Regions from separate parts of the Streptomyces sp. NPDC046931 genome, predicted to be linked through region 3. Evidence: predicted binding sites of a transcription regulator. Region 3 holds the regulator's gene; each other region holds the start of a gene.

The links. The regulator HrcA, encoded in region 3, represses chaperone genes, less so after heat shock. The targets are predictions, from matches to a motif close to TTNGCACTCNGNNNNNCNGAGTGCNAA.
Region 1: groL (chaperonin GroEL) is a predicted target of HrcA. The motif match lies at 2,940-2,966, and genes of this name have one in related genera.
Region 2: groES (co-chaperone GroES) is a predicted target of HrcA. The motif match lies at 2,790-2,816, and genes of this name have one in related genera.

Annotation. Positions count from the first base shown of each region.
Region 1 is NZ_JBEYWX010000004.1:406,915-411,301, reverse strand. Features, by position in the region: gene ABZ876_RS11580 (glucosyl-3-phosphoglycerate synthase) at 1-201, opposite strand, end outside; SAM riboswitch class I at 352-495, shown strand; gene thrC (threonine synthase) at 514-1,794, shown strand; gene ABZ876_RS11570 (MoaD/ThiS family protein) at 1,791-2,066, shown strand; gene ABZ876_RS11565 (cold-shock protein) at 2,518-2,721, shown strand; gene groL (chaperonin GroEL) at 3,126-4,387, shown strand, end outside.
Region 2 is NZ_JBEYWX010000001.1:689,588-693,974, forward strand. Features, by position in the region: gene ABZ876_RS03075 (ester cyclase) at 1-414, shown strand, start outside; gene groL (chaperonin GroEL) at 560-2,185, opposite strand; gene groES (co-chaperone GroES) at 2,335-2,643, opposite strand; gene ABZ876_RS03090 (polysaccharide deacetylase family protein) at 2,859-3,641, opposite strand; gene ABZ876_RS03095 (methyltransferase domain-containing protein) at 3,941-4,387, shown strand, end outside.
Region 3 is NZ_JBEYWX010000016.1:100,276-104,662, reverse strand. Features, by position in the region: gene ABZ876_RS25770 (nitronate monooxygenase) at 1-41, opposite strand, end outside; gene dnaJ (molecular chaperone DnaJ) at 186-1,322, opposite strand; gene hrcA (heat-inducible transcriptional repressor HrcA) at 1,323-2,339, opposite strand; gene ABZ876_RS25755 (MBL fold metallo-hydrolase) at 2,536-3,270, shown strand; gene ABZ876_RS25750 (DUF3097 domain-containing protein) at 3,317-4,126, shown strand; gene ABZ876_RS25745 (Uma2 family endonuclease) at 4,104-4,387, opposite strand, start outside.

The DNA.
Region 1 (4,387 bases), on a different contig from region 3:
GTCGACGAGCGGCACCTGCTGCATGAGGTCGTGGCGGATGACGGCGACGATCTCGCCGACCGTCTCCTCCTCGTTGAGCGCGGGCAGCACGACGCTGACCGACGAGCCAGAGGAGCGTTTGGCGGCCAGGATCTGATGGAGCGGGCGATCGGCCACGGACCAGGAGCGGGTGCTCAGCCAGCGCTCGACTTCTTCCAGCACAGTCTGCGGCTCCTCACATGTGGTGATCCATCTCGCGGTTCGGACGACTATCTCAACTGTCGTGGCCTTCGGTTACAGTCTTGAACAACGCCGGTGACCATCGCATGTCGTGGGTCGCCGCCGCTCATCACCAGTGAAACAACCGCATACAGCTCATCCAGAGGGGCAGAGGGACACGGCCCGATGAAGCCCCGGCAACCCTCCAGCCGATTCTCGTCTTCCACCGCGAGGCTCCCGGCTAGGGAAGGTGCCAAATCCGTCTCACGGCGAGATGCGTCGTGAGGAAGATGAGGAGAAAGGGCCTCGCCTGACATGGCTGTGCAGACAGTTGCAACCCCCACCGACTCCGTGAACCTCGGTCCGGCAAAGGCCCTGTCCTGCCGTGAGTGCGGCCATCGGGTGCCGCTCGGCCCGGTCTTCGCCTGCGAGGAGTGTTTCGGCCCGCTGGAGATCGCCTACGACTTCTCGGGCTACGACACCGAGGAACTGCGCAAGCGCATCGAGGCGGGCCCCGCGAACATCTGGCGCTACGCGCCGCTGCTGCCCGTCCCGGCGGACGTCGCCGACAAGCCGAACCTCAACCCGGGCTGGACCAAGCTGGTCAAGGCCGACAACCTGGCGCGCGAGCTGGGCGTGACCGGCGGGCTGTATGTGAAGGACGACTCCGGCAACCCGACGCACTCCTTCAAGGACCGCGTGGTCGCCCAGGCGCTGGAGGCGGCGCGTGTCTTCGGCTTCACCACCCTCTCCTGCTCCTCCACCGGCAACCTGGCGGGCGCGGTCGGCGCCGCGGCGGCCCGGGCCGGCTTTCGCTCCTGCGTGTTCATCCCGCACGACCTGGAGCAGGGCAAGGTCGTCATGGCCGCGGTCTACGGCGGCGAGCTGGTCGGCATCGAGGGCAACTACGACGATGTGAACCGCTTCTGCTCGGAGCTGATCGGCGACCCGGCCGGCGAGGGCTGGGGCTTCGTCAACGTCAATCTGCGTCCGTACTACGCGGAGGGGTCCAAGACTCTGGCGTACGAGATCGCCGAGCAGCTGGGCTGGCGGCTGCCGGACCAGATCGTGGTCCCGATCGCCTCCGGCTCCCAGCTCACGAAGATCGACAAGGGGCTCCAGGAGCTGATCAAGCTCGGGCTGGTCGAGGACCGTCCGTACAAGATCTTCGGTGCGCAGGCCGAGGGCTGCTCGCCGGTGTCCACCGCGTTCAAGGCGGGCCACGACGTCGTACGGCCGCAGAAGCCCGACACGATCGCCAAGTCGCTGGCGATCGGCAACCCGGCGGACGGTCCCTACGTCCTCGACATCGCGCGCCGCACCGGCGGGGCCGTGGAGGACGTGACGGACGAGCAGATCGTGGACGCCATCAAGCTGCTCGCCCGTACGGAGGGCATCTTCGCGGAGACGGCGGGCGGTGTGACGGTGGGCGTGACACGCAAGCTGATCGAGAGCGGTGTCCTCGACCCGACGAAGACGACCGTCGTCCTCAACACCGGCGACGGCCTGAAGACCCTGGACGCGGTGGCGGGCACCGGCCTCACCGCGACGATCCGTCCGACCCTGGACTCCTTCCGAGAGGCTGGCCTCGCATGAGCGTGACCGTTCGCATCCCCACCATCCTGCGCACCTACACCGGGGGCCGGGCCGAGGTCGCCGCCGAGGGCACGACCCTCGCCGAGGTCATCGCCGACCTGGAGAAGAACCACACCGGCATCGCCGCCCGCGTCCTGGACGACCAGGGCAAGCTGCGCCGCTTCGTCAACGTGTACGTCAACGACGACGACGTGCGTTTCGAGCAGGGTCTGGACACGGCGACGCCGGACGGTGCGGGCGTCTCCATCATCCCGGCGGTCGCGGGCGGCTGACGGCCGCTCACCTCCCGTACGACCATTACCCTCGGTAACGACAACACCGAGAGTTCATCGAATTGCCCTCTCCGTGAGAGAAGCGGAGGGGGCAATTCTGTATGGTTGAGCGCGGTACAGTTGGGGAACGCGTTCCCGGTCCCTCCGGCGGACGCCGCCGGCCCCTGCGGCCCACCCGACTAGAAGCAGCCAAAGTAGGCGGGGCTTTTACGCCATCCATTCCTTTTGTCGGGCCCGACTTGCCCTGAATTCAGGTGAATTCTTCGTACATTCCCGACCGGTCATGCCCGGATTTCTCGTCCGATTGACCTGTTGCAGACGGCAGTTGGACAGATACATTCAGCCGCGGTCGACGCGTTCCGGCGCACGCCCCCAACCGTTGGGGGGTGAGGTCTGACCCGGATCCGCGAAGTGTGGATCTGTGCAAGGGCCAGTAATAGGGGAGTTAGGCATGGCTCAGGGCACCGTCAAGTGGTTCAACGCGGAGAAGGGGTACGGCTTCATCGCGGTCGACGGTGGTGCGGATGTATTCGTCCACTACAGCGCGATTCAGATGGACGGCTACCGCACCCTGGAAGAGGGTCAGCGGGTCGAGTTCGAGATCTCGCAGGGTCAGAAGGGGCCGCAGGCGGACATGGTCCGCCTGGCAGGCTGAGGTTGCGCGCCGACGACTGAACTGTTCGACGTGTCGAGGGGCTCGTATCCCATGGGGTACGGGCCCCTCGGTCTGTCCGGGGCCGGGCGGGGTGAGGTGTGAGGGGGTGCGGCAGAACCGCACGCGCGCCCCTCTCGACGACCCCGCTTCGCGGGCGCGCCCTGCGCCCAACCGCCACCCGGCCACCACCCCTCATCGAGCCCGCTTCGTCGGCGCGCCTTGCACTCGGGGGGGCCGAGTGCTAATCATTGGCGTTAGCACTCTGAAGGTGAGAGTGACAAAGATGGACCGGGTCGGTGAGGCCGCGGGCCGGGTGGGGCAAGGAACCTCCGGCCGGGGCCGTCCGTCGCGGGCGCGGGCGCGGTCCGAAGGAATCACCCCCAGTCCTGGAGGGACCACTTCACATGGCCAAGATCATCGCGTTCGACGAGGAGGCGCGGCGCGGCCTCGAGCGCGGCATGAACCAGCTCGCGGACGCCGTGAAGGTGACGCTCGGCCCCAAGGGCCGCAACGTCGTCCTCGAGAAGAAGTGGGGCGCCCCCACGATCACCAACGATGGTGTCTCCATCGCCAAGGAGATCGAGCTCGAGGACCCGTACGAGAAGATCGGCGCCGAGCTGGTCAAGGAAGTCGCCAAGAAGACGGACGACGTCGCCGGTGACGGTACGACCACCGCGACCGTGCTCGCCCAGGCGCTGGTCCGCGAGGGCCTGCGCAACGTGGCCGCCGGTGCGAACCCCATGGCTCTGAAGCGCGGTATCGAGACGGCCGTCGAGGCCGTCTGCGCCGCCCTGCTGGAGCAGGCGAAGGACGTCGAGACCAAGGAGCAGATCGCCTCCACGGCCTCCATCTCCGCCGCCGACACCCAGATCGGTGAGCTGATCGCCGAGGCCATGGACAAGGTCGGCAAGGAAGGCGTCATCACCGTCGAGGAGTCCCAGACCTTCGGTCTGGAGCTCGAGCTCACCGAGGGCATGCGCTTCGACAAGGGCTACATCTCGGCGTACTTCGCCACCGACATGGAGCGTATGGAGGCCGTCCTCGACGACCCGTACATCCTGATCGCCAACTCCAAGATCTCCTCGGTCAAGGACCTGCTCCCGCTCCTCGAGAAGGTCATGCAGTCGGGCAAGCCGCTGCTGATCATCGCCGAGGACGTCGAGGGCGAGGCCCTGTCGACCCTGGTCGTCAACAAGATCCGCGGCACCTTCAAGTCCGTGGCCGTCAAGGCCCCGGGCTTCGGCGACCGCCGCAAGGCCATGCTCGGCGACATCGCCATCCTCACGGGCGGCGAGGTCATCTCCGAGGAGGTCGGCCTCAAGCTGGAGAACGCGACCCTGGACCTCCTGGGCCGCGCCCGCAAGGTCGTCATCACCAAGGACGAGACCACGATCGTCGACGGCGCCGGCTCCCCGGAGCAGGTGCAGGGCCGCGTGAACCAGATCCGCGCCGAGATCGAGAACAGCGACTCCGACTACGACCGCGAGAAGCTCCAGGAGCGCCTGGCGAAGCTGGCCGGCGGCGTGGCCGTCATCAAGGCCGGTGCCGCCACCGAGGTCGAGCTCAAGGAGCGCAAGCACCGCATCGAGGACGCCGTCCGTAACGCGAAGGCGGCCGTCGAGGAGGGCATCGTCGCCGGTGGTGGCGTGGCCCTGCTCCAGGCCTC
Region 2 (4,387 bases), on a different contig from region 3:
TACGAGGATGTCGTACGGCGCTTCTTCGACACGCTCTCGGAGCCGGGTGAACTGCCGCCGCTCAACGACCTGATCACGGAAGGCTGCCACAGCCACGATCCCGTCAATCCGCAGGACACCATCGGCCTGGACGCGATCCGTCGCGAGTACCGGATGTGGCGGGACGCCTTCGACTCCACCTTCACCGTCGAGGACCTGATCGCGCGGGGCGAGCGTGCCTGCGCGCGGTGGACCTGGAACGCCACCCACAAGGGCGAATTCCTCGGGATCGCCCCCACCGGGCGGCAGGTCGCCATGACCGGGATGACCCTGTTCCGGTTCGGGCCGGACGCGAAGATCGCCGAGACCTGGTGGCAGCACGACCAGCTGGGACTGATGGACCAGCTCGGCGCGCTCGACGCGCTGGAGCGCTGAGCTCCGAGCGCCGAAACCCCGGCCGCCGGCGCCCCGAAGCCGACGGAACACCCCGAGGCCCGGCGCTCTCCCCGACAGAACACCCCGAGGCCCGGCTTCCCTTCTGAGGGGAGCCGGGCCTCGGTCGGCTCGGAAGGATCGGCCGTCAGTGGGCGTGGCCGTGGCCGTGACCCGCGGCGGCCGGCTCCTCCTCTTCCTTCTTCTCGACGACCAGGGTCTCGGTCGTCAGCAGCAGGGAGGCGATGGAGGCGGCGTTCTCCAGGGCGGAGCGGGTGACCTTGACCGGGTCGATGACGCCGGCCTTGACCAGGTCGCCGTACTCGCCGGTGGCGGCGTTGTAGCCCTGGCCCTTCTCCAGCTCGGCGACCTTGGAGGCGATGACGTAGCCCTCCAGGCCCGCGTTCTCGGCGATCCAGCGCAGCGGCTCGACGACCGCGCGGCGCACGATGGTCACACCGGTGGCCTCGTCGCCCTGCTTGCCGAGGCCGCCCTCGAGCACCTTGGCGGCGTGGACCAGCGCGGAGCCACCACCGGAGACGATGCCCTCCTCGACCGCGGCGCGGGTCGCGGAGATGGCGTCCTCCAGGCGGTGCTTCTTCTCCTTAAGCTCCACCTCGGTGGCGGCGCCGACCTTGATCACGCACACGCCGCCGGCCAGCTTGGCGAGGCGCTCCTGGAGCTTCTCGCGGTCCCAGTCGGAGTCCGTGGTCTCGATCTCGGCCTTGATCTGGGCGACGCGGGCCGCGACGTCCTCGGACTTGCCACCGCCGTCGACGATGGTCGTGTCGTCCTTGGTGACCGTGACACGGCGGGCGGAGCCCAGCACGTCCAGGCCGACCTGGTCGAGCTTGAGGCCGACCTCCTCGGAGACGACCGTGGCGCCGGTGAGGACCGCAATGTCCTGGAGCATCGCCTTGCGGCGGTCACCGAAGCCGGGGGCCTTGACGGCGACGGCGTTGAAGGTGCCGCGGATCTTGTTCACGACGAGGGTGGACAGGGCCTCGCCCTCGACGTCCTCGGCGATGATCAGCAGCGGCTTGGAGGACCCGGCCTGGATGACCTTCTCCAGCAGCGGCAGCAGGTCCGCGATGGCGGAGATCTTGCCCTGGGTGATGAGGATGTAGGGGTCGTCGAGGACGGCCTCCATGCGTTCCTGGTCCGTCACGAAGTACGGCGACAGGTAGCCCTTGTCGAAGGCCATGCCCTCGGTGAAGTCCAGTTCCAGACCGAAGGTGTTGGACTCCTCGACGGTGATGACACCGTCCTTGCCCACCTTGTCCATCGCCTCGGCGATGAGCTCGCCGACCTGCTGGTCCTGGGCGGACAGCGCGGCGACGGCGGCGATGTCGGACTTCTCGTCGATCGGGCGGGCGGTGGCCAGCAGGTCCTCGGCGACCGCGGCGACGGCCGCGTCGATGCCCTTCTTCAGGGCGGCCGGGGAGGCACCCGCGGCGACGTTCTTCAGGCCCTCGCGCACCAGCGCCTGGGCGAGCACGGTGGCGGTGGTGGTGCCGTCACCAGCGATGTCGTTGGTCTTGGTCGCCACCTCCTTCACCAGCTGGGCGCCGAGGTTCTCGTACGGGTCCTCTACTTCCACCTCACGGGCGATGGTGACACCGTCGTTGGTGATGGTGGGGGCACCGAACTTCTTGTCGATGACGACGTTGCGACCCTTGGGGCCGATCGTCACCTTGACCGTGTCGGCAAGCTTGTTGACGCCGCGCTCGAGAGCGCGACGGGCGTCCTCGTCGAACTTCAGGATCTTCGCCATGGAGCGTTTCAGTCCTCTCGAATGCGATCCCCGGCCGCTCCCGGGGAGCAGCCGTCATCGCGGTGAAAGACGAACGGCGCCCCCGACGCCCGGCTGATCAACGGTCGCGGGGGCCAGGGGCGCAGCTCAAAGCAGTCTGCTTCGGTGAATTACTTCTCGATGATCGCGAGCACGTCGCGAGCCGAGAGAACGAGGTACTCCTCGTTGTTGTACTTCACCTCGGTGCCGCCGTACTTGCTGTAAAGCACCACGTCGCCGACCTTGACGTCGAGCTCGACGCGCTTGCCGTCCTCGATGCGGCCCGGGCCCACGGCGAGGACGACGCCCTCCTGGGGCTTCTCCTTCGCGGTGTCCGGGATGACCAGGCCAGAGGCCGTGGTCTGCTCGGCGTCCAGCGGCTGGACCACGATGCGGTCCTCGAGCGGCTTGATGGCAACCTTGGAGCTGGTGGTCGTCACGATCCGACCTCCCCCTTCGGAGATCTCACGGGGTTAACTGTCTGAGGTGGCGACCAGGTGGATCCGTCGTCGCGGGTGCCGGACCTGCCCGTCGCTTCGTTGGCACTCTCCAGTGGTGAGTGCCAGAGCCGAGACTATGACCGCGATTAGCACTCGGTCAAGCGGAGTGCCAATGCGCGGCGGCGCGCCGCGCGAGCGGGGCACCCCGCACCGGTCTACAGGTAGTCCTCCAGACGTCCCACCGTGAAACCCCGTGACTGGATACGGCGCAGAAGCCGGGTTGTCTCCGCGGTCAGGGAAGCAAGGGGGCGGCCCGCTTCGTGGGGCAGGACGATGTCCCCCGAACGGGGTGCCGCGTCCCCGCCGTGACGGCCCGTTCCCGGGCTCGGGGCGGGACGCCACAGGATGAGCGCCGTGATGCCGCAGTCCGCAGCGGCCCGCAGCGTCGTACGGTCGTACCTGCCGTACGGCGGCCGCAGCAGCCGGGGCAGCACTCCCAGCCTGGCCTTCAACCGGTCGCGCTGGCCGCAGATCTCGGCGCGCTGCTCGTCGTACGGGCGGCCGCGCAGCGCGGTGCGGTCCAGGGTGTGGTTCTGGATGACGGCACCGGCCGCGCGCAGCCGTGCGGCGCGCGCATAGCCCGGTCCCACGGCACGGTCGGTGAGGAACACGCTCACCGGCAGCCGCAGTTCACGGACCATGTCGACGAAACGGGAGTCGTCCTCGGCCCCCTCGTCGTAGGTGAGGAAGACGACCTTGTCGCGGGTGGGGACACGGTCGAGCGCCACCGGCAGGCGCTCCTGTGCCCCGCCGAGAGGGCGAGGCGGCCGGGGTGCGGGCGCGAGCGGGGCGGCGAGGCCCCAGCGCCGGTAGGCCCGCTCGTGGGATGCGTGCGTGCGGTGCACCCTCTGCGCCGCCTTCCTGCCCAGCCGTTCGATGGGGTCGACGGACGGGGCGCAGCCGGACAGCAACACGACGGCGCCCGCTCCGGCGGCCATCACCCGCAGGAGCCGCCGTCCCCTCAGCCGCGCCCTCAGCCGCGCCCGCAGCCCTCCGCTCGGCCGTCGCCTCGGCAGCCCCCTCGGCCGCCCCCTCACAGGTGGTCCCCCGGGCGCGCCGCCCAGCGCCTGGCGGTGTCGATGCAGCCGGACGCGAGCGCCGGGAGACCGTTCGCACTCTTTTGGTCATTTTGTCGTACGATCCGCATGCTGTCGGATCCTTGCAGCCGCCGAGAGTCCCGGCGGGCCGACACCGCGGCCGGGCGCACGCCATCCACCGACTGGCCGACAATGGCCCCGTGAACGACCTCTGCCTCGACTCCCTGCTCAGCCCCGAGGGCCGCGCCCTCCTCGACCAGGTGCGCGGCACCGCACCGGCCGAGGAACTGGCCGTCGCCACCCGGCTGCGCCGCGAGCACCCCGCCGAACTGGTCTCGGCGGCCCTGACCCAGGCGCGGCTGCGCGAGCGGGCGGCGGCGAAGTTCGGGGCCGAGGACGCGGGGCGGATGTTCTTCACTCCGAACGGCGTCGAGCAGTCGACGAGGACGGCGGTCGCCGCCCACCGGGCGGCCCGGCTGCGGGCGCTCGGCGTCACCTCCGTCGCCGATCTGTGCTGCGGCATCGGCGGCGACGCGATCGCGTTCGCCCGGGCCGGCATCCGGGTGCTGGCCGTGGACCGCGACCCGCTGACCGCGGCGGTGGCACGGGCGAACGCCGAAGCGCTCGGCCTGTCCGCGCTGATCGAG
Region 3 (4,387 bases):
ACGATCGGATATGGGAGGAGATCGGTCAGCGCGGAGGACATGACGGCATGTTGTCACGTCCTCCGAACAAGTCCGAATCCGGCCGTCCGCGGGCACGTGCCCGGGGAAGGGTCCGCGGGTCAGGGGTGGCGGGACCGTGCCGCCCGGGGGCCGGGCCCCGGGCCACGGCCTGCACCACCGCCTCGTCAGCGCCCGTTGAACGCGTCCTTCAGGCGAGAGAACAGGCCCTGCTGCCCCGGCTGGAACTGCCCCTGCGGCCGTTCCTCGCCCCGCAGCTTCGCCAGTTCCCTCAGCAGGCGCTCCTGCTCGGGGTCCAGCTTCGTCGGCGTCTGCACCTCGACATGCACGATCAGGTCGCCCCGGCCGCCGCCGCGCAGATGCGTGACGCCGCGGCTGTGCAGCGGGATCGACTGCCCGGACTGCGTGCCGGGACGGATGTCGACCTCCTCCATGCCGTCCAGCGTCTCCAGCGGCACCTTCGTGCCGAGGGCCGCCGCCGTCATCGGGATGGTGACCGTGCAGTGCAGGTCGTCGCCGCGGCGCTGGAACATCGGATGCGGCAGCTCGTGGATCTCGACGTACAGGTCGCCGGCGGGTCCGCCGCCCGGGCCGACCTCGCCCTCGCCCGCGAGCTGGATACGGGTGCCGTTGTCGACGCCTGCGGGGATCTTCACGGTGAGCGTCCGCCGGGAGCGCACCCGGCCGTCGCCCGCGCACTCCGGGCACGGGTTGGGGACGATGGTGCCGAAGCCCTGGCACTGCGGGCAGGGCCGGGACGTCATGACCTGGCCCAGGAACGACCGCGTGACCTGCGAGACCTCACCGCGACCGCGGCACATGTCGCAGGTCTGCACGGACGTGCCGGGCGCGGCGCCCTCGCCGTTGCAGGTGTTGCAGACGACGGCCGTGTCGACCTGGATGTCCTTCGTGGTGCCGAAGGCCGCCTCGTCGAGCTCGATCTCCAGGCGGATCATGGCGTCCTGGCCCCGGCGGGTGCGCGAGCGCGGACCGCGCTGCGACGCCGTGCCGAAGAACGCGTCCATGATGTCCGAGAAGTTCCCGAAGCCGCCCGCTCCGAAGCCGCCCGCGCCCGCGCCGCCGGCCTGGGACAGCGGGTCGCCGCCGAGGTCGTAGACCTGCTTCTTCTGCGGGTCCGAGAGCACCTCGTACGCCGCGTTGATCTCCTTGAACCGCTCTTGCGTCTTGGGATCGGGGTTGACGTCCGGGTGCAGCTCGCGGGCGAGCCGGCGGAACGCCTTCTTGATCTCTTCCTGCGACGCGTCGCGGCGCACGCCGAGCACGGCGTAGTAGTCCGTGGCCACTTACGACTCCGCCAGGATCTGTCCGACGTACCGTGCCACCGCTCGTACCGCTCCCATCGTTCCCGGGTAATCCATGCGGGTCGGTCCGACCACGCCGAGTTTCGCTACTGCCTCGCCGCCCGAACCGTAGCCCACGGAGACCACCGACGTGGAGTTGAGTCCCTCGTGCGCGTTCTCGTGGCCGATACGCACCCGCATGGCCGGATCCTTTGCCTCGCCCAGCAGCTTGAGGAGCACGACCTGCTCCTCAAGCGCCTCCAGGACGGGACGGATGGTGAGAGGGAAGTCGTGCACGAAGCGGGTGAGGTTGGCGGTGCCGCCGATGATCAGGCGCTCCTCCGTCTCCTCCACGAGCGTCTCCAGGAGGGTGGAGAGCACCGTGGTGACCGTGGCGCGGTCCTCCGGTTCGAAGGCCTCGGCCAGGTCCTGCACCAGTTGCGGCACGTCGGTGAAACGGCGGCCGGCGATCCGGCTGTTGAGCCGCGCCCGCAGATCGGCGAGAGACGTTTCTCCAAACGGCGCGGGGCAGTCGATCATGCGCTGCTCGACCCGGCCGGTGTCGGTGATCAGCACCAGCATCAGCCGGGCGGGCGCCATCGACAGCAGCTCCGCGTGGCGCACCGTCGAGCGGGTCAGCGACGGGTACTGCACGACGGCGACCTGCCGGGTGAGCTGCGCGAGCAGCCGTACCGTTCGCGCCACGACGTCGTCGAGGTCGACGGCGCCCTCCAGGTAGTTCTGGATCGCGCGGCGCTCGGGCGGGCTCATCGGCTTGACGGCCGCGAGCCTGTCGACGAAGAGGCGGTAGCCCCTGTCCGTGGGGATGCGTCCGGCGCTGGTGTGCGGCTGGGCGATGTAGCCCTCCTCCTCCAGCACGGCCATGTCGTTGCGGACGGTGGCCGGGGAGACACCGAGGTTGTGCCGCTCGGTGAGCGCCTTGGAACCCACCGGCTCCTCGGTGCCCACGTAGTCCTGGACGATGGCGCGCAGTACTTCGAGCCTGCGTTCACTGAGCATGCGTGCACCTCCAGCGGTCTGTCGTCCTGACGCTTCCCTGGCACTCTTCGCAGGTGAGTGCCAGCATCCCCGGGCCAAGTGTACGGCCGTCGGGTACGCCCCGGGCAAGGGCGGGGTCCGCCGCCGTGCCGACCTGTACCGACCTGTCCCCGGGTGTCCTGCCAGGCAGGGCGCCTGCGGATATAGCGTCGCCCCCATGACGGTGCGGTGGGAAGGGTCCGGATGGGAGGCGCTCAGCGTCCGGGCGGGGCGCACTCGGCTTCCGGGCTGGGACTGCACGGCGGGACTGGTGGTCGGCGAGCACGCGGCGCTCATGGTCGACGCGGGGTCGAGCCTGGGCGAGGGCGCGCGGCTGCGCACCGAGACGCGGCGGCTGCTCGCGCCGCTCGGCGAGGACCGGCGTGTGACGCATCTCGCGCTCACACACCCGCACTTCGACCATGTCCTCGGGGCGGCGGCGTTCGCGGGCGCGGAGGTGTTCGGGGCGGTGGGCATCGACGCGGTGTTCCTGCACGAGCACGGGGCGCTGGTCGCCGACGCGGTGCGGCACGGTCTGGACGCGGCGGAGGCGGCCGAGGCCGCGGAGCTGCTGGTCCGGCCGCGCCACATGGTCTCGGGCGAATGGACGCTGGACCTGGGCGGGGTGCAGGTCCTGCTGGCGAACGTGGGCCCGGCCCACACGGCCCACGACCTGGTGGTCCTCGTCCCCGGCGAGCGGGAGGTGGTGTTCTGCGGGGACCTGGTGGAGGAGTCCGGCGAGCCGCAGGCGGGCCCGGACGCGGTTCCCTCGCACTGGCCGGCGGCCCTGGACCGGCTGCTCGACCTGGGCGGTGGGGACGCGGTGTACGTGCCCGGACACGGTGCCGTGGTGGACGCGGAGTTCGTCCGGGCGCAGCGCGACGAACTGGCCGCCCGTTTCGGCGTGTCGTGACGCCTTCCGCGACCCCCGCGACCGGGTTTCTCCTATCGTCATCCGAATGCGCAACTACTCGCCGGATCTGACCCCGCCGTGGAAGAAGCCCCAGCCCGTACCGGAGGTCCCGGCGGATCCCGGTCTGGTGGTCGAGGAGCCGCGCACCGGTTTCTGCGGTGCGGTGATCCGTTGCGAGGCGGGGACGGTGACCTTGGAGGACCGCTTCGGCAAGCACCGGGTGTTCCCGCTGGAGCCGCGGGGGTTCCTGGTGGAGGGCCGGGTGGTGACGCTGGTACGCCCGTCGAGGGCGCCGGTGCGTCCCTCGCGGACGGCGTCGGGTTCGGTGGCCGTCCCGGGGGCGCGCGCGAGGGTGGCCCGGGCCGGCCGTATCTATGTGGAGGGCCGCCACGACGCGGAGCTGGTCGAGAAGGTGTGGGGCGACGACCTGCGTATCGAGGGTGTGGTGGTGGAGTACCTGGAGGGCGTCGACGACCTGCCGTCGATCGTGGCCGCCTTCGCTCCGGGTCCGGACGCGCGGCTGGGCGTGCTCGTGGACCACTTGGTGCCGGGCTCCAAGGAGTGGCGGATCGCCCAGTCGGTGACGAGCGAGCACGCGCTGGTGGTGGGCCACCCGTACATCGACATCTGGGAGGCCGTGAAGCCTGCGGCGCTGGGGATCAGGGAATGGCCGCGCGTCCCGCACGGGCAGGACTGGAAGAAGGGGGTGTGCCGGGCGCTGGGGTGGCCGGAGAACACGGGCGCGGCTTGGCAGGGGATTCTGGGGCGGGTGCGGTCCTACAAGGACCTGGAGCCGGAGCTGCTGGGCAGGGTGGAGGAGCTGATCGACTTCGTCACGGATAGCGATGGGGCCTGACGCCGGGGAAGGTCCCGAATTCGCTGGTGTCCAGCTCGATCCCCAGGATCGCCAGCGGCAGGCCGGCGCCGAACTTCGTCACGTGCTGCGTCTGGTAGCCGGCTCTCTCGCCCTCTCCGTCGGGGTTTGTGAGCAGGACACACTGCGCCATGACCGGGTCGACGATGAGATAGGCGGGCACCTTGCCTGCGGCGTAGATCGACCTCTTGACCTCGTAGTCCCGTGCGACGCTGGTTTTGGAAACGACCTCGACGACCATCG